DNA from 3 places in the Enterobacter vonholyi genome. Region 3 is predicted to be linked to each of the others. Evidence: predicted binding sites of a transcription regulator. Region 3 holds the regulator's gene; each other region holds the start of a gene.

Region 1 (6,743 bases), 600 kb from region 3:
CTGTGACGCTATCAGGCAGTCAGCTTCACCGCTTCGCTGGAAAAGTCATCTGCGGGTTCGAACTTGAGATCCAGAGTCGCCAGCAGTGCGCTCGCTTTGTCGTGAAACTCTTTCAGGGTGTATTCCAGGCGGTCAATGACTTCCTGATCTTTAATGGTGGTCGCCTGCCAGTTGCCGTCTTTATTAAACAGGCCAAACTGGTAGCTATACGTAAAGCGTTTTTCCTCTGCTTCCATTTCCATCCACCAGCCCCAGAATTCACGTTTTTCGGGTGCAGGCTTCACGTTGACGCATACAGCCAGGCAGTCGAAAAAAAAGCGATTCTCTTCACACTGCTCTTCTCGAATATACGGGCCAAGAGCCATGAACTTCTTAATCAATCTACTTTTCGGGTGTCCACTCGGTAACGTCATTGCGATCTCCTTTTGTGAAGCCACTGTTTTACCAAACCAGCGAAATTTAGCAATCTATTAACACAATCTCTGAGCTATCCAGCGCGTAATCTCTTTCAGTGCTTTGTCGAAATTCTGATAGACCGGGCTGAACGGCACCTCAAGCAATTTGCCATCCGCAGATGACGAAGTGATTAAGCGCGACTCTTCTTCCGGGCTAAACGGATCGTTTTTCCAGAACCCAGAGAGCATCGGCGTTGGGCAGCGACGTCCCAGCAAGCCTTGCGTTTTTAACGAGTAGCGATTGAGCTCAACGCGCAGCGCTTCGTCTGATGCATCATGCATGCCAAGACGGCTGGCCAGCACATCAAGGTACATTTCAGGTACGTTGCCCTGACGGGCAGGATCGCTGAGCAGGGCGTGTACGACCGGGCCGAGGCAGGCGACGGCTTTAAGGCGAGAAGATTCAAGGTAAGCCAGACGCACCGCGACGTTCGCGCCGAAACGGAAGCCGAATGCCGCCACGCTGGTGTGGTCAACCCAAGGAATGTTTTCCAGTGCTTTTAGCGCATGCTGGTGCAGCAGGCTGGAGTCCTGAGTCAGTTTCCATTTGGATGAGAAACCAATTGAAGGCATATCAAGCGTCAGCATCGCGATCCCTTTTGGTGCGAAGTAGCGCTCATACAGGCTGTAATAGTCGATTTGCAGCGAATCCAGCCCGCCGCACATGAGGACGGTCGGGAACGGGCCTTCACCTTCAGGCATATGCAGGAACCCGGTGATGGATGACCCACCCGGAATGGTAAACTCGAGTTCGCGCATCTGGCCCGGCAGGCGTTGAGCCGCCTCTTCGTAAGCGCGATTCGCCAGCGCCTGTGCCTGCTCAGCCAGCTCATCACCTTTCAGATGTGGATACGCGGCGATGGCGTAGAGATTGGCCGCATGCAGCCAGTGCTTGCCGCTGCGCGTGGCATCCTCTTCCTGGCTGGCTTTTTGCTGCCAGACCATCGCCTGTTTAGACCACTCGTAGATCCAGTTTCCGCCACGGTAGCCCACCACGGTATCATAGAGTTCGCTGTCGGTACGCTCGGCTTCACTCATCACGATACGTGCCTGCACATCGAGGATTTCACGGGGGTCGATACCGCGCCAGATCCACATCAGGCGATTAATCATGCGATACCAGTGAGGCACGTTTTTACCGTCTAACGCGGACTGGACGGCAGGCTGGGTACCCGGATTAAAGCGACGCACCAGCGTCGACGTTTCAGGGTGTTTGAAACGGGGTTTGAAGAGTGTCTCGGTGAGATTCGCCTGCGTCATTGCGTTGCCTCCATGAATACGTCATATGAAGACTATTGTAACGCGTGGCAGGCCAAAAAGAACAACGCCCGACATAGCCGGGCGTGTAAAGTTACGTACTGGTATTAACGGCCTGAAATAGGCGGTACAAAGACCACGCCCATATCCCATGGCTGTTCAATCCAGGTATCCTGCGGGATATCAATCACGTAATCGTCAACCAGCGGGCGGCCAGCCGGTTTAGCGAAGATAGTGACGAAGTGCGCTTTAGGATACATTTCGCGGATAGCGACCGCAGTACCGCCGGTATCCACCAGGTCATCAATAACGATGAAGCCTTCACCGTCACCTTCCGCACGTTTCAGCACGGTCAGCTCGCGCTGGTTGTCATGGTCATAGCTGGAGATGCAAACGGTATCGACATGACGAATACCCAGCTCACGTGCCAGCAGCGCCCCCGGTACCAGACCGCCACGGCTGACGGCAATAATGCCTTTCCACTGTTCGGAAGGCATCAGACGCGCAGCCAGTTTGCGTGCGTGAATCTGCAACATGTCCCAGGTGACGACGTATTTTTCGCTCATGTGAAGTGTCCCAGCCTGTTTTTATACGGCTTAAAAAGTGTTCGAGGGGGAAATAGGTTGCGCGAGATTATAGAGATCTGACGCACTAAAAACCAGTGTTTAGCGCCCTCTGCCTGAGTTTTTACATGCTTTATGCTACCAGCCAGCAGAGAAAGTGGTATTCTCAGTTTCATCTCGCAAGCCTGACTTGTGGTAACTATTAACCTGCTAACCCTGTGACCTGCAACCCTGTTTGCAGCGCCTCGACAAGGAGACTTATCGTGTCTGAACTGTCTCAACTATCTCCGCAGCCGCTGTGGGATATTTTTGCCAAAATCTGCTCCATTCCACACCCTTCCTACCATGAAGAACAGCTTGCCGAACATATTATGGGCTGGGCGAAGGAAAAAGGTCTGCATGCTGAACGCGACCAGGTTGGCAATATTCTGATCCGCAAACCTGCAACCGCAGGCATGGAAAACCGCAAACCGGTTGTGCTGCAGGCGCACCTGGACATGGTGCCACAGAAGAACAACGACACCGTTCATGACTTCACCAAAGACCCGATTCAACCGTACATCGACGGCGACTGGGTGAAAGCACGCGGTACCACGCTGGGCGCGGATAACGGCATCGGTATGGCGTCTGCGCTGGCGGTGCTGGCTGACGACCGCGTTGAGCACGGTCCACTGGAAGTGCTGTTAACCATGACCGAAGAAGCGGGCATGGACGGCGCTTTCGGTCTGCAGGCGAACTGGCTGCAGGCGGATATCCTGATCAACACCGACTCAGAAGAAGAAGGCGAGATCTACATGGGATGCGCGGGCGGGATTGATTTTATCTCTACCCTGCCGCTGTCTCGCGAAGCGATACCTGCGGGCTTCCAGACCTTCAAGCTGACGCTGAAAGGTCTGAAAGGCGGCCACTCCGGCGGCGATATTCACCTGGGTCTGGGCAACGCCAACAAGCTGCTGGCACGCTTCCTGGCAGGCCATGCGGCCGAGCTGGATCTGCGTCTGGTGGATTTCAACGGCGGTACCCTGCGTAACGCGATCCCACGCGAAGCGTTCGCCACCGTAGCGGTTCCAGCTGCAAAAGCGGACGAGCTGAAAAAACTCTCCACCGTGTACCTGGATATCCTGAAAAACGAACTGTCGGCGAAAGAGAAGAACCTGACCGTAGTGCTGGAATCTGTTTCTACAGATAAAGCCGCGCTGACCGTGCAGTCTCGTGACACCTTTGTTCAGCTGCTGAACGCGACGCCAAACGGCGTGATCCGCAACTCTGACGTGGCGAAAGGCGTGGTGGAAACCTCACTGAACGTGGGCGTGGTGACCATGAGCGACGACAGCGCGGAAATCATCTGCCTGATCCGCTCCCTTATCGACAGCGGTAAAGAGTACGTGGTGAGCATGCTGGAATCTCTGGGCACGCTGGCGGGAGCAAAAACCTCTGCAAAAGGCAGCTACCCGGGCTGGCAGCCGGATGCAAGCTCTCCGGTGATGGCGCTGGTGCGTGAAACTTACCAGCGTCTGTTCAACAGCACGCCAAACATTCAGGTGATCCACGCGGGTCTGGAATGTGGTCTGTTCAAGAAACCGTATCCGGATATGGATATGGTGTCCATCGGGCCAACCATTACCGGTCCACACTCGCCGGATGAGCAGGTTCATATCGAAAGCGTCGGTCACTACTGGACGCTGCTGACTGAACTGCTGAAAGCGATCCCTGCGAAATAACATCTTCATCCCAGCCCTCTTCCTGTGGAAGAGGGTGAAAAATCCAGGCCCGGTAAGCGTAGCGCCACCGGGCTTTTTTACAATCCCAGAACCAGCTGTCGCTCTAGCTGCGGATCCAGCAGCGTGACGTGCAATCCCACCAGCCTTACCCCTCGCCCGCCCCGGCGCTCTTCCCATGCCTTTTTTGCCGTCGCGATAAGATCGTCTTTATTCAGTCGCGGCCAGACGTGTTCCTGCGTGGTCTGCTGGAAGTCGTTGAATTTTAATTTGATACCCTGACGGGCAATCAGCAGGTCCGGCTTCACCTTGATTAAACGCCGTTCCAGCTCCGGATAAAGCTGTTCCGTGATGATCATTTCGCATTCAGACCAGTCATGTATATCTTCAATGAGGGTGCGCTCAACGCCGACGGATTTACGGAGCCGCTCGCTGTTCACATCGCGATCGTCAATTCCCTGGCTGCGTTCCCACAGCACGCGGCCAAACTTCCCGAAACGCTTGAGCAGCATGGCGAGATCGCTTTGCTGCACGTCCTCACAGGTCCGTAGCCCCATGCTTTCCAGCTTTGCGGCAGAAACTTTTCCTACCCCGGGAATTTTGCCGAGCGGCAGCGTTTTTAAAAATGCAGGCACCTCTTCCGGCGTGATGACGTACTGACCGTTGGGCTTATTTAAATCGGAGGCGATTTTGGCAAGGAATTTAACGGGCGCGACGCCCGCCGACGCCGTCAGATTCAGCTCGTTGAAAATCGTCTGGCGGATCTCCTTCGCCATCAGCGTGGCGGAGCCGTGGCAGTGAACGCTGTCGGTCACGTCCAGATAGGCTTCGTCGAGCGACAGCGGCTCTATGAGAGAGGTATAGCGGGAGAAGATTTCCCGGATGTGAAGGGAAGCCTCTTTATAGGCTTCAAACCGGCCGGGCAGAAGCGTGAGATGAGGACAAAGCTTTAAGGCCATCGCCGTCGGCATGGCGCTGCGCACGCCAAATTTGCGCGCAGGATAGTTGGCGGTGCTGATGACGCCACGCTGAACGCGGCTGCCGCCAATGGCGATGGGAATATCCCGCAGCGCCGGGTTGTCTCGCATCTCCACTGCGGCAAAAAAGCAGTCCATATCAACATGGATTATTTTGCGCATAGTATGCCCTCACTTATTACTGGATAAGTATACAGTAAACAAATGAGGGTTGAGAAGCGTGCGTGGAAATTGTCGGGTGACGGCTTCGCCTTACCCGACCTTCAAGATTAAATGATGCGCTGCTGCTCGCGCGCCATCCTTTTCTTTCGAGCATCGCACGGTTCCGGGCAGTCGCAGACCTTCTCCATACCAATGGAGGAAATACCGCCGCAGCTGCCCTGAATGCTTTTCCGCTTAACGATCCAGCCTAACGACATGCCGAAGATGACAAGCACAAAAATCACAAAGGTTGCCAGAAACGTCAGCATCATCAGCCTCCAAAGTCGTCGAGCAAGATGCTCTCATCTTCGACACCGAGATCTTTCAGCATCTTAATCACGGCGGCGTTCATCATCGGCGGGCCACACATATAGAACTCGCAGTCCTCGGGTGCCGGGTGCTGTTTGAGGTAGTTTTCATACAGCACGTTGTGGATGAACCCCGTATAGCCCGTCCAGTTATCTTCCGGCTGCGGATCGGAAAGCGCAACGTGGAAGGTAAAGTTCGGGTTTTCACGCGCCAGCTGTTCAAACTCGTCGTCGTAGAACATCTCGCGCAGCGAGCGCGCCCCGTACCAGAAGCTGATTTTACGCTTGCTGCCGAGCCGCTTGAGCTGGTCAAAAATGTGCGAGCGCATCGGGGCCATACCGGCACCGCCGCCGATAAAGACCATTTCCGCGTCGGTATCTTTCGCGAAGAACTCCCCGAACGGACCGGAGATCGTCACCTTATCTCCCGGCTTCAGGGACCAGATGTATGACGACATCACGCCCGGCGGTGCATCCGGCACATTCGGTGGCGGCGTTGCGATACGCACGTTGAGCATGATGATGCCTTTCTCTTCCGGGTAGTTAGCCATCGAGTAGGCGCGCAGCGTCGGCTCTTTTACCTCCGATACAAAGCGGAAGAGATTGAATTTGTCCCAGTCGGCGCGGTACTCATCCGGCACGTCGAAGTCCGCATACGCCACGGTATGTTCAGGACACTCAATCTGAATGTATCCTCCGGCGCGGAACGGAACATCTTCCCCTTCCGGTACCCGCAGCTTCAGCTCTTTAATAAAGGTGGCTTTGTTATCATTAGAGATAACCTCGCACTCCCATTTTTTGACGCCGAAGATCTCTTCCGGCAGCTCAATCTTCATGTTCTGGCGCACCGCGACCTGGCAGGCCAGACGGCAGCCCTCTTTCGCTTCAAGCTTTGTGATATGCGCCAGCTCGGTTGGCAGAATATCGCCACCGCCCTCTTTTACCGTCACGCGGCACTGCCCGCAGGAGCCGCCACCGCCGCAGGCTGACGAGACAAAGATCCCATTGCCCGAGAGCGTATTGAGCAGTTTGTCACCCGCTGGCGTGCGGATCTGATTCTGCGGCTCGTCGTTAATATCAATCACCACGTCACCGGAATTCACCAGCTTCGCGCGCGCCGCCAGAATTAACCCTGACAGCACCAGTACGATCAGCGTGAACATCACCACGCCAAGGATAATTTCCATCTGTTAGCCCTTATAGCTGCACACCGGAGAAGGACATAAAGCCCAGCGCCATCAGCCCGGTGGTGATAAAGGTGATC
Region 2 (6,743 bases), 1.6 Mb from region 3:
GACGCGTCCATGTCCAGTTACCGAGCGGCCTGGGTCAGATCTTTTTACCGCATCTGCTGGCGCTGCAGCGCCTGCATCCCGAACTGCAGCTGATGATTTCTCTCGATGACCGCCTTGCCGATCTGGTGACGGAGGGCGTGGATATCGCGATACGGCTGGGCAGCGAGCCTCCGCAGGCGCATGCGGCTCGCGTGCTGGGGCGTATTGAGGCGGCGCTGTTTGCCGCTCCCGATTTTCAGGCGGTACACGCCGTCAGCGAGCTGGCGACGCTCCCACACGTGCGGTTCAGCGGCATTCCGCTGGATGCCCCCCTGCGCCTGATTTCTGACGAGGAAACGGTCGAGGTCAACGTGAATACCGTTTTCCGTGCCAACACCAGCGACGCGCTGCTGCAGGCGCTGGAATCCGGCATGGGTATCGGCGGCATGCAGCGACCGCTCGTGGCCAGAGCGCTGCAGGTGGGCACGCTGGTACCGGTGCTGCCCGACTGGCGGTTACCCGATCGCTTCCTCTATGCCGTTTATCCTGATGCCCGCTTTATTCCGCAGCGCGTCAGAAAGGTCGTCAGCGTGATTGAGCAGTTACTGCCTGAAATAATAAAGAAATGCTGATGATTCCCCCCCGTAAATTACGTGCATTTTTCAACCGCCAGGAATAGAGTATTTTTACCGTATCCCCTTTTTCTGGAGCACTTATGCCGGAGTACTGTTTTTTCCAAAAAGGCCCAAACCTCATAGCAATCGAAAGCGCAAACACCGATGCGGCTGCACAGCTCATCGCCCAGGGGTTCGAAAAACAGTTCGAGGAGATCGGCGCCGCGGATGAAAAAGAGGCGCTTACTCGCCTTACCGATATCCGTAAAAATAGTGAGATCGATCGTCATAACTTCCTGGCCGGTGCGGGCGAAATGCCGCTGATCGGCGTGCTGGCGGCTGCGGCAACCTGGTTGATTCAAAAGAAATAACGCAACGATACTCTACCTCGCCACCGGCAAATCGGCGTACCGCGTTGTATAGGCCGGTGACAACATTTCCCGTTTCATCGCCCACGGTTTCTCAATACCCTGCCCGGCAAACCATATCTTCCCTTTGCCGGAATGATTCAGGCTGTCGATCGTTTCCATCAGCGCCGCGCTGTTGGCGCGCAGGCGATTATCGTCAAACAGGTTAAGCTGGGCGACACCGCTGCTGAAAAAGTCCGCCAGCATGACCCCGGCCTTCATATAGCGATACCCGTCGAGCCATATCCGCCCCAGCGCTTCCGTGGCGGCGCGGATGATATCGCGCGAGTCATTGGTGGGCGTCATCAGGGTGACCGAAGCCTGATTGCCGTAATAAATTTCGTTGTCCGCATGCGGGCTGGTGCGCACAAACACGCTGATAAAACGACAGTATTGATGCTCGCCGCGCAATTTCTCTGCGGCGCGTTCCGCGTAGGCGCAAATCGCCTGGTGCATTTCCTCGTACTGCATAATACGGTGTCCAAACGAACGGCTACAGATAATTTGCTGCTTCGTGGGGGTGAACTCCTCCAGGTCAAGGCAAGGCTCACCGCGAAGCTCGCGGGCCGTACGCTCCAGCACCACGTTAAAATGTTTGCGAATGACCCACGAGGAGGCCTCCGCCAGCTCCAGCGCCGTGGTGATCCCCATCGCGTTGAGCTTTTTCGTGATGCGTCGGCCTACCCCCCACACCTCCTCTACCGGAACCTTTTCCAGCAGTTTACGCTGCCGCTCGCGGCCTGAGAGATCGACCACGCCGCCGGTGCCGGACCACCGTTTCGCCGCATAGTTGGCCAGCTTCGCCAGCGTTTTGGTCGGGGCAATACCGACGCCAACGGTTAATCCCGTATTTTTAAAGACCTGCGAGCGCATCTGGTGACCAAACGCTTCCAGTGACAGGCAGTGACTGACTCCTGAAACGTTCACGAACGCCTCATCAATGGAGTAAATCTCTATTGCCGGGGCGAGATCGGTCAGCGTCTGCATTACCCGACTGCTGAGATCGGCATACAGCGCATAATTCGAGCTAAAGACGTAAACTTTTGACGGATATAGTTTTTGTTTGAATTTAAAATACGGCTCACCCATTTTTATGCCGAACTGCTTTGCCTCCCGCGACAGTGAAATAATGCAGCCGTCGTTATTGGAAACCACCACGATGGGCTTCCCCTCCAGATCGGGGCGGAAGACCCGCTCGCAGGAGGCATAGAAGCTGTTCACATCAACCAGCGCGAACATGTCTATGCGTTTTAAGCGTGTGGGTGACGACGCCGAAGATCTGCAGCTCCTCTTCGGACTGAAAGGTAATCGGCTGATAGCGGACATTATGTGGCAACAACCTCAGAACCGGGCGCGTCTGTAGCTCCTTCACCGTAAACTCACCGGCGACCGACGCCACGACGATATCTCCGTGTTCGGCATTTAACGAGCGGTCAACCACCAGCAGATCGCCATCGCCGATCCCCGCCCCAATCATGGAGTCTCCACTCACCTTAATAAAATAGGTCGCACTGGGGTGCCTTACTGCCAGCCGGTTAAGATCGAGACGATCCTCCACATAATCCTGTGCCGGGCTGGGGAACCCACAGGCAACACGTTCTAAAAACAAAGGTAATTCAATGATTTGTTTTGGTTGATAAGAAAAGAGAGTGTCCATAATGCCTTTCTCGCCGAATACTGTATATAAATACAGTATTACGGATTATGGACAAGGATCAAGGTCATTTCCGGAAGCGGACCCAAACGCGTTGAAGTGTCAGAAGATTTAAAACGCGCAAAGCCCGGAAGCGCATGTCGGGCTTTGCGCCTGTGACGATCAGTCCATCAGCGTATTCAATGTTTCCAGCGCGTCAGGCGGCAGCTGCAGTTCCCCCGCCGCGAGGTTTTGCCGCAGATGCGCCACGGAAGAGGTGCCCGGGATCAGCAGAATATTCGGAGAACGCTGCAGCAGCCATGCCAGCGCAACCTGCATTGCCGTGACGCCCAGTGAATCCGCGACAGCCTTAAGCCCGGAAGATTGCAGCGGCGTAAAGCCGCCCAGCGGGAAGAACGGTACATACGCGATCCCTTGCTGCGCGAGCAGATCCACCAGCGCATCATCACCCCGGTTAACAATGTTGTACATGTTCTGCACGCACACCACCGGCACCATCTTCTGCGCTTCCGCAACCTGGGTGGCCGTGACGTTGCTCAGGCCAATATGCCGCACCAGCCCCTGCCGCTGTAATTCTGCCAGGGTGGAGAGCGGTTCAGCAATCGACCCTTCCGCAGGCCCGTGTGCGCTAAACATGATCCGCAGATTCACCACGTCCAGCACGTCCAGCTGCAGATTACGCAGGTTGTCATGCACCGCCTGCGTCAGTTCCTGTGCGGAAAAGGCCGGCAGCCAGGCGCCTTTGTCGTTGCGACGGGCGCCAATCTTGGTGACGATCGTCAGATCGTCCCGGTAAGGATGAAGCGCCTCGCGGATCAGCTGGTTGGTGACATGAGGACCATAAAAATCACTGGTATCAATATGGTTCACCCCCGCCGTCACCGCCTCGCGCAGCACGTCCAGCGCGGCCTGCTTATCCTTCGGTGGGCCAAAGACGCCCGGCCCGGCGAGCTGCATCGCACCGTAGCCCAGTCTTTTAACCGTCCGCGTCCCGAGCGCGTACGTCCCGCTTTTATCAATGCTGCTCATGTTAACCTTCCTCATAAAAATGATCCGGATTTACAACAGGTTCCTCACCGGAGCCCTTAGTTAAGCGCGAGTTAAATTAAAGTTTAAATTCTATACGACGATAGTATTGGTGTACCTCTGCATCCTTTCTAACGGACGACCGCTATGCTGAAAAATTTGCACGTGATTACCGGTATTATCTTTGCTCTCACCATATTCTGTCTGCTGCAAGTTGTCACGGGAGGGTTGTTCTACTCTGCCGTCAGCAACGATCGCCATAACTTCCAGAATTCCGGCGTGCTCAATGCCCAGCAGGAAAGCCTGAGCGACAGCGTGAACACGCTGGTGAAAACGCGCGTCACCGTCACCCGCGTGGCGATCCGCTACCTGAAAAACCAGCGTGACCCGGCTTCCCTGGCAGCGATCAACAAACTGCTTGGCACCGCAGGCGACTCGCTGGCAAAAGCCGAAGCCTATAACAAAGAGTGGCAGAAGCTGCCGCAGGTTAAGGGCCAGGAGGCGGCATTGACCGACGAGATGCAGAAATCCTGGAACCAGATGCATGAAGTCATGCGTTTATCGATTGAGTATCTGCGCGCCGACAACTATCAGGCCTATGGCGATCTGGATGCGCAGCAGGCGCAGGACGATATGGAAGCGGTCTATAACCGCTGGCGCGCCGAAAACAACACCCTGCTGAAGGCCGCAACCGAAGAGAACCAGAGCAGCTTCACGCAGATGCAGTGGACGCTGGCGGCAATTCTGCTGGCCGTGATCGCGGTTCTGGTGGTCATCTGGCAGGGTTTACAACATCTGCTGTTAAAACCACTCCACTCCATTATGAACCATATTCGCGCCATTGCAGGGGGCGACCTGACGCAGGAGATCGCTATCTCGGGTCGCAATGAGATGGGTCAGCTGGCCGCCGGCCTGCATGAGATGCAGCAGTCGCTGGTAACCACCGTCAGCGCCGTACGCGGAAGTACCGATTCCATCTACACCGGCGCAGGTGAAATTGCCGCGGGGAGCAACGATCTTTCCGCCCGCACCGAGCAGCAGGCCGCCTCGCTCGAAGAGACCGCTGCCAGCATGGAAGAGCTGACCGCGACGGTTAAACAGAACTCCGATAACGCCCGTCAGGCCACGCTGCTGGCGAAAAACGCCTCTGAAACGGCCGCGCGCGGCGGTCACGTCGTGGATAACGTGGTTCGCACCATGAACGAAATCGCCGACAGTTCGCAGCAAATTGCGCATATTACCGGCGTGATCGACAGCATTGCGTTCCAGACCAACATTCTGGCGCTTAACGCCGCGGTGGAAGCGGCACGCGCCGGGGAACAGGGCCGTGGTTTTGCGGTTGTTGCAGGCGAAGTCCGTACGCTGGCGAGCCGCAGCGCGCAGGCGGCGAAAGAGATCAAAGGGCTTATCGAGAACTCTGTCAGCCGGGTGAATACCGGTTCTGAGCAGGTTAGCGAGGCCGGCACCACCATGAAGGAAATTGTCGCCGCCGTCACCCGCGTGACCGATATCATGGGTGAGATTTCATCTGCCTCTGACGAGCAGAGCCGCGGTATTGAGCAGGTGAGCCTGGCCGTTTCGCAGATGGACAGCGTGACGCAGCAAAACGCCGCGCTGGTGCAGGAGTCCGCCACGGCGGCTGCGGCGCTGGAAGATCAGTCCGAGCAGCTGCGCCAGGCGGTGGCCGCGTTTCGCTTGAACGGCAAAGAAAAAGCGGTCGCCCCGCGCCCGGCCAGTCTGAAAACGCCACAGCTGCTGCGCCCGGCGACAACTACCGCCTCTACCGACAGCAACTGGGAAACGTTCTGAGTCATCGGCGGGCGAGGAGATCGCCTGCTAGCGGCTGCGCTTGGCGTGCCGCTCCCAGTTTTCCTGTTTTGCTTCATCCGATTTTCGCAGTGAAACATAACATGCCCCGCTGCCGCCGTGATGCGGCAGCGCCACGCAGAAAGCCTGCACTTCCTCAAACTCGGTTAACCAGCGCGCCAGATAGCTGCGCACCACATTGGGATGCGAGTTCTGCTCGCGCCCTTTCCCGTGAATGATAATCAGATTGCGTAACCCGTCGCGTCCGGCCTGACGAATAAAAGAATAGAGCATCTGACGGCAGCGTTCGGCGGGCTGGCGCAGGAGGTTTAAGCTGGCCTGGCGGGCATATTTACCCGCGCGCAGCTTATCAATAACGCCCTGCTGTACCCCTTCGCGCTGGAACGCCAGCGGTTCTTCCAGGGGAAGCACGTCGAGAAAATCCAGCGTCAGGAAGTTATCCAGCTGTTCGCTATCCACCTCCTCGCGCGCCCGCGTATTGCGGCTGGGCTGCCAGTGAATATCCGCGCAGCGCTTCAGTGGCTGGACATCTTCCATGGCGTCAAGAAAAAATGATTTGTCGTCAGGGTTCATGGACATCCTCCGGCTACATCTGAGGACTGTACTATACCTGCGCCCGAGACAGGCCTCAATCACCGTTACAGGGCGATACGTGGCAATAATATTAACCTGATGAATATATATAGTCATTATTAAAGAAAGTTAAACCACACTTAACTAAAACTTCAGCAAAGTTAAATTACGTGATTTATGTTAAAAATTCATTAAATCAATTACTCGCCTGCCTTTCATTTTTCGGAAAAGGTGTTATACCTAAATATACCTGCCTCATGGATATAATACTCAGGATTGGCGAAAGGACGCACTGCTGTGTGTACTATAGGGTCTGTTTGATGTCGGACAGATCCTGTTTTTTTTATATGCATTTCAGGCGATGACTATTTTCCTCACCTCCCTTCTGAACTGCGTAATTAATGACTCAGCAAGGGGAGTCTGACGTGAATCACGGCGCTGAATTAAATAATAGGTTGCTTTAGGAAGCGATTCGACAACCGGCAGCATGACCAGCCGGTGCGCCAGCAGCGGGTCACACCCTAGCTCCTGCGGCAATATGCTTAAAAAGTCACTTTGCGCAACCAGGCTAATACAGGAAGAAAATGTTTCGCAAACCACACCAATTCGCGGTATTTGCGAACGATCGCTAAATACCTCCTCTAATTGCTTATAATAACTTCC
Region 3 (6,743 bases):
TGAACTGCTTCCAGTTGCCGCCGATTTCGTCTTTATTCATCATCGTGTCCTCTTAGTTAAGCGTCGGGTCGTAACGTCCGTTACGTTCTTTTCTGCTGGACGTGATAATTATTGTAGTTAAGGATTCCGTAGTTAATTTCATATTCGGAATCTTTAACCGTCACGATATATCGTGGCGCGAAGAGAACCAGGTATCGTTTTGCCAGTGGCGGTGCCAGATAAACGCCAGCGATAACCCGCGCAGCGAGAGGAAGACGGCCAGGGCCAGCCACAAACCGTGATTACCCAGCCAGGGAAGCGTTAGCAGCGTCAGACCAAACCCTGCCGCCGCGACCGCCATGCTGTTGCGCATTTCCGCTCCGCGCGTCGCACCAATAAACATGCCGTCCAGCAGATAACACCAGACGCCGACCACCGGTAAGATGACTTGCCAGAGGAGATAGTGACTCGCCAACTCGCGCAGAGCAGGTATAGACGTCAGCAATGCAACGATCTGCTCACCAAAGCAGGCGTAAACCAGACCAAAGGCCAGCGCCACCAGTCCCGACTGACGGCAGGCTGCCCGCCAGACATCCCGAAGCTGCCCGCTTTCTCGCGCACCGTACGCCTGCCCGGAATGCGCTTCAACCGCGTAGGCAAAACCGTCCAGCGCATAGGCGGTAAAGGTCAGAAGCGTCATCAATATCGCGTTGACCGCCACGATTTCTGGCCCCAGTCGAGCCCCGAAAACCGTCAGCGCGCCGAAGCAGAGCTGAAGAAGCAGCGAGCGCAGCATGATGTCACGGTTGAGGGCCAGCAGCTTACGGATATTGCCGCGCCATGCGGTTTTGAGCAGCGCCAGTGAGATCCCGCGCATCGACAGCACGCGCCAGACCATCCACAAGCCAATGATAAAGGTCCCGTATTCGGCAATCGCCGTCGCTAGCGCCGCGCCCCGCACGTTCATATGCAGGCCCATCACCAGCCAGATATCCAGCACAATGTTGAGAAGGTTGCCCACCACCAGCAAAATCACTGGCGCCCGGGCATACTGAACGCCCAGTAGCCACCCCAGCAGAACCAGGTTAGCCAGCGACGCTGGCGCGCTGAGCCACCGGATTTCAAGGAAACGTCGCGCCTGATCCAGTACCGCCTCGCTGCCGCCAACGATATGAAGCGCAAGATCGATCAGGGGTGTCCGCAATACAACGATTAATGCACCCGCGCCAAGCGCGAGTATCAGCGGCTGCACCAGCGCGCGCGCCAGACGCAGCGGATCTTTCGCACCATAAGCCTGTGCGGTAAGACCGGTGGTGCTCATGCGTAAAAAGAGCAACAGCATAAACAGGAAGCTGGTTGCCGTCGCGCCAATCGCCACGCCGCCAAGATAAACTGATGAATCAAGATGGCCTATAACGGCAGTATCAACCAGTCCCAGTAAAGGCACGGTAATATTGGAGAAAATCATCGGCAGGGCAAGACGCCACAATGCCTTATCTGATGCCGTCAGTAGTGACATGCGAAATACCGGGAAAGGTAGATGAACAGGCTACAGCGGAAGCGTAGCCTGTCAGGAAGAGATTACAGCCATTCACCGTTACGAATCACGCCTACTGCCAGACCTTCGATAGAGAAGTTCTGTTCGCGGAGATCGACCACAATTGGGGTGAACTCGTTGTTTTCAGGCAGCAACTGAACGGTGTTACCCTGTTTTTTCAGACGTTTGACGGTGACTTCATCGTCAATGCGCGCGACAACCACCTGGCCGTTACGCACATCCTGCGTTTTATGTACCGCAAGCAGATCGCCGTCAAGAATACCGATGTCTTTCATCGACATGCCGCTAACGCGCAGCAGAAAATCAGCGCTCGGCTTGAACATGGCTGGATCGACCTGGTAATGACCTTCAATATGCTGCTGTGCCAGTAAAGGCTCACCGGCAGCAACACGACCTACCAGCGGAATGCCCGTCTCTTCTTCTACTAGCAGTCGGATACCGCGTGACGCGCCTGATACAATCTCAATCACGCCTTTACGCGCCAGCGCTTTCAGGTGTTCTTCGGCAGCATTCGGAGAACGGAAACCCAGACGCTGCGCGATTTCCGCACGCGTAGGTGGCATACCCGTCTGGCCGATATGATCCCGGATGAGATCAAACACCTCTTGCTGCCTGGTCGTTAACGCTTTCATTCCGCCCCCTGGGTGTATATACAGTTATGCTGTGAGTATATACAGTCAAAGGCGATTTTGGAACCAAAAACTGCACAAAAAACCAGGGACTTAATTATTCCTCGAGGCTCATCGGAAATGTGACCAAAGCAGCGTGACCCAGGTGATAACGGCAGTGATAATCGCCAGTAACACGGCAGCAGATCCCATGTCTTTTGCGCGGCCAGAAAGCTCATGGAAATCGGAACCGATGCGATCCACAACGGCCTCAATAGCGCTATTAAGAATTTCCACTATCATCACCAGAAGTACGGAACCGATAAGAAGTACGCGGGTAATAGCATCAACATCAAGGAAACAGGCGACGATCACCGCGATGATAGCGGCGACGCCCTCCTGGCGAAACGCGGCCTCGTTGGCCCATGCGGCACGGAAACCTTTCCATGAATAGCCGGCGGCTTTGATGATACGTGTTAACCCAGTGGTATTATTGGCCATTAAAAGAACCTTTTTAAAAAAGAGCGTCAGTAACAGGAGCCGTAGCGCGTTTCGCTACAGCCTGAAGTATGACGGGTAACAACAGAAATTTTGCGCGCTTTCTGTTATCCTTGCGCCGCAATTGCATTATTAACCAGAGGCTTTACATCGTTTATGTCCGGCTGGCCACGAATTTACTACAAATTACTTAATTTACCATTAAGCATCCTGGTAAAAAGCAAGTCTATCCCAGCAGAACCCGCGCTGGAACTGGGGCTCGATACGTCGCGTCCCATTATGTACGTTTTGCCTTATAACTCGAAGGCTGACTTACTGACGCTTCGCGCCCAGTGTCTGGCGCATGACTTACCAGATCCGCTTGAACCGCTGGAAGTTGACGGTACGCTGCTGCCGCGCTACGTGTTCATCCACGGCGGGCCGCGCGTGTTTACCTATTACACGCCGAAAGAAGAGTCCATCAAGCTGTTCCATGACTATCTCGACCTGCACCGCAGCAACCCCGATCTGGATGTGCAGATGGTGCCGGTATCGGTGATGTTTGGTCGTCGTCCGGGCCGCGAAAAAGGTGAAGAGAACCCGCCGCTGCGCATGCTTAACGGCATCCAGAAGTTCTTTGCGGTCTCCTGGCTGGGACGCGACAGCTTTGTACGTTTCTCCCCTTCCGTTTCGCTGCGTCGCATGGCGGACGAGCACGGCACCGACAAGATCATCGCGCAAAAACTGGCGCGCGTAGCGCGTATGCACTTCGCTCGTCAGCGCCTCGCTGCCGTAGGGCCACGCCTCCCGGCGCGTCAGGATCTGTTCAACAAGCTGCTGGCTTCCAAAGCGATTGCCCGCGCCGTTGAAGATGAAGCGCGCAGCAAGAAAATTTCGCATGAGAAAGCTCAGCAGAACGCCATTGCGCTGATGGAAGAGATTGCAGCGAACTTCTCTTACGAGATGATTCGCCTTTCCGATCGTATCCTCGGCTTTACGTGGAACCGCCTCTATCAGGGCATCAACGTCCATAACGCCGAGCGCGTGCGTCAGCTGGCGCATGATGGCCATGAGATTGTCTATGTCCCCTGCCACCGCAGCCACATGGACTACCTGCTCCTTTCCTACGTGCTCTATCATCAGGGGCTGGTACCGCCGCACATTGCTGCCGGTATCAACCTGAATTTCTGGCCAGCAGGTCCGATTTTCCGCCGCCTGGGCGCGTTCTTTATTCGTCGTACCTTCAAGGGTAACAAGCTCTACTCCACCGTGTTCCGCGAGTATCTGGGCGAGCTGTTCAGCCGCGGCTATTCCGTGGAGTACTTCGTGGAGGGCGGGCGTTCCCGTACCGGTCGTCTGCTCGATCCGAAGACCGGCACGCTGTCGATGACCATCCAGGCCATGCTGCGCGGAGGTACCCGTCCGATCACGCTGGTGCCTATCTACATCGGCTACGAGCACGTGATGGAAGTGGGCACGTACGCGAAAGAGCTGCGTGGCGCGACCAAAGAGAAAGAGAGCCTGCCGCAGATGCTGCGCGGCTTGAGCAAGTTGCGCAATCTTGGTCAGGGCTACGTGAACTTCGGCGAGCCGATGCCGCTGATGACGTACCTGAACCATCACGTTCCGGAGTGGCGCGAGTCCATCGATCCTATCGAAGCGGTGCGTCCGGCCTGGCTGACGCCAACGGTTAACGGCATCGCGTCCGAGCTGATGGTGCGCATTAACAACGCCGGTGCGGCTAACGCCATGAACCTGTGCTGTACGGCGCTTCTGGCTTCGCGCCAGCGCTCGCTGACCCGTGAACAGCTCACAGAGCAGCTGGATTGCTATCTGGATATGATGCGTAACGTGCCGTATTCGGTTGATTCGACCGTACCTTCTGCGACCGCCAGTGAGCTTATCGATCACGCGCTTCAGATGAACAAGTTTGAAGTCGAAAAGGACACGATCGGCGACATCATCATTCTGCCGCGCGAGCAGGCGGTGCTGATGACCTACTACCGCAACAACATCACGCATATGCTGATGCTGCCGTCGCTCATGGCCGCCATTATTACCCAGCATCGTCATATCTCCCGTCAGGAGCTATTGCGCCATCTTGAGACCATCTATCCGATGCTGAAAGCGGAGCTGTTCCTGCGCTGGAGTAAGGATGAGCTGGCGACAGAACTGGATAAGATGACGGAAGAGATGCGTCGCCAGGGGCTGATCGCCGTTTCAAACGACGAGCTGCACATCAATCCGTCACGCTCCCGTACCCTGCAGCTGCTGGCGGCCGGTGCGCGTGAAACGCTGCAGCGCTACGCCATTACGTTCTGGCTGCTGAGTGCGAACCCGTCCATCAACCGCGGTACGCTGGAGAAAGAAAGCCGGACGCTGGCCCAGCGCCTGTCCGTTCTGCACGGCATTAACGCCCCTGAATTCTTCGACAAAGCAGTCTTTAGTTCTCTGGTACTGACGCTGCGTGATGAAGGCTTCATCAGCGATACAGGCGATGCCGAGCCGGAAGAGACGCTGAAGGTTTACCAGATGCTCGCAGAGCTGATTACCTCGGACGTGCGCTTGACGATTGAGAGCGCCACGCAGGGCGAGTGATGTTAAAAAGCCGGGTGATGGTTTCACCTGACCCGGCCTGACGTTCTGCATAATAAAAGGCCCGGTAAGCGTTAACGCTACCGGGCCTTTTTTTCTGCCTTGTTAAATCATTGCATTTAGCTGAGCAGCGTAAAGGCAATCATCCCGACAATCGCACCCGTCGTGCCGAGTATGGTTTCCATCAGCGTCCAGGTTTTCAGGGTTTGCGCTTCGGTGGCGCCGGTAAACTTACCGAACAGCCAGAAGCCGGCGTCGTTAACGTGAGAGACCACAATCGAACCGCCCGCGATACAGATAGAGAGCGCGGCCATCTGGGCACCGGAGTAGTTCAGCTGTTCAATCACCGGCATCACCAGACCCACGGCGGTTAAACACGCCACGGTGGCGGAACCCTGAATGATACGAACCGCCGCAGCCAACACAAAACAGGTTACCGCAATCGGCAGGCCCATCCCGGTCAGCGCTTCACCCAGAGCCGGGCCCACGCCGGAATCCACCAGCACCTGCTTGAACACGCCGCCGGCACCGATCACCAGCAGGATAATGCCCGCAGGCTGCAGCGCCGCACCGCAAATCTCCATCACCCGGTCTTTCGGCATCCCCTGACGCATCGCCAGGCCGTAAATCGCCACCAGACAGGCCACCAGGATCGCCGTAAATGGGTGACCGATGAACTCGAACCATTCGTAGGCGCTGGAACCCACCGGCACAAAGCGCGCGGCGATGGTTTTCAGACCCACCAGAACCAGCGGCAGCAGGATCAGCGACAGGCTGAAGCCGAAGGACGGCATTTTGCCCTCGCCCAGGTGCGGCTCGGTGACGTCATCCGGAATATGCAGCTCAACGTAACGGCTGATGAAGTTGCCCCACAGCGGACCGGCGATAATCATCCCCGGGATTGCCGCGCACAGGCCAATCAGGATCATCCAGCCAAAGTCGGCGTGCATCTGGGAGGCAAGCAGCATCGGCGCAGGCCCCGGCAGCAGAAACGCCGCAGCCGCCGCCACCCCCGCAAACAGCGGAATGACCAGCTTCACGAGGTTAGTACCAGTATGGCGCGCCATGGAGAATGCGACGCTTATCAGCAGCACAACGGCCACTTCGAAGAACAGCGGCAGCGCGCAAATCAGCCCTGCCAGGCCAATCGCGTAGTGCGCACGGCTGTGGCCAAAGGATTTCAGCATCTTCACTGCAATCTGGTCGACCGCGCCCGTCTCGTGCAAAATCTTGCCAAACATCGCGCCCAGCGCGACCACAATCGCCAGGAAGCCCAGCGTACCGCCCATCCCTTTTTCCATCGTCGCGGCGATCTTGTCGAGCGGCATACCGGAAAAGAGACCAGCACCAATAGAAACCACCATCAAAGCAACAAAGGCGTGCATGCGCGCCTTCATCACTAAAAACAGCAGCAGCAATACCGAACCCACTGCTGTCAAAACTAGCGTTAATGTACTCAAAACTTACTGCCTTTTATTAATGACCTCGATGGTGCTGGCAACAACACCCTCCAGTGACTGATCGAT

The links. Region 3 encodes LexA, which represses DNA repair genes until DNA is damaged. Its sites were predicted from a motif close to TNCTGTATGTACATACAGNA; they were not measured.
Region 1: the regulator LexA is predicted to act here: its motif matches at 5,150-5,169, upstream of dinB (DNA polymerase IV).
Region 2: the regulator LexA is predicted to act here: its motif matches at 2,676-2,695, upstream of umuD (translesion error-prone DNA polymerase V autoproteolytic subunit).

What each region holds. Positions count from the first base shown of each region.
Region 1 is NZ_CP162152.1:902,752-909,494, reverse strand. It holds gene crl (sigma factor-binding protein Crl) at 12-413, opposite strand; gene frsA (esterase FrsA) at 471-1,715, opposite strand; gene gpt (xanthine phosphoribosyltransferase) at 1,820-2,278, opposite strand; gene pepD (cytosol nonspecific dipeptidase) at 2,539-3,996, shown strand; gene dinB (DNA polymerase IV) at 4,074-5,132, opposite strand; gene nqrM ((Na+)-NQR maturation NqrM) at 5,240-5,443, opposite strand; gene nqrF (NADH:ubiquinone reductase (Na(+)-transporting) subunit F) at 5,443-6,666, opposite strand; gene nqrE (NADH:ubiquinone reductase (Na(+)-transporting) subunit E) at 6,677-6,743, opposite strand, start outside.
Region 2 is NZ_CP162152.1:1,931,778-1,938,520, reverse strand. It holds gene AB3N39_RS09245 (LysR family transcriptional regulator) at 1-611, shown strand, start outside; gene AB3N39_RS09240 (hypothetical protein) at 695-964, shown strand; gene umuC (translesion error-prone DNA polymerase V subunit UmuC) at 977-2,239, opposite strand; gene umuD (translesion error-prone DNA polymerase V autoproteolytic subunit) at 2,223-2,657, opposite strand; gene AB3N39_RS09225 (aldo/keto reductase family oxidoreductase) at 2,817-3,683, opposite strand; gene AB3N39_RS09220 (methyl-accepting chemotaxis protein) at 3,828-5,489, shown strand; gene smrA (DNA endonuclease SmrA) at 5,517-6,080, opposite strand; gene AB3N39_RS09210 (LysR family transcriptional regulator) at 6,435-6,743, opposite strand, start outside.
Region 3 is NZ_CP162152.1:307,062-313,804, reverse strand. It holds gene AB3N39_RS01435 (CsbD family protein) at 1-40, opposite strand, end outside; gene dinF (MATE family efflux transporter DinF) at 161-1,498, opposite strand; gene lexA (transcriptional repressor LexA) at 1,561-2,169, opposite strand; gene AB3N39_RS01420 (diacylglycerol kinase) at 2,278-2,646, opposite strand; gene plsB (glycerol-3-phosphate 1-O-acyltransferase PlsB) at 2,800-5,220, shown strand; gene gntU (gluconate transporter) at 5,337-6,677, opposite strand; gene gntK (gluconokinase) at 6,681-6,743, opposite strand, start outside.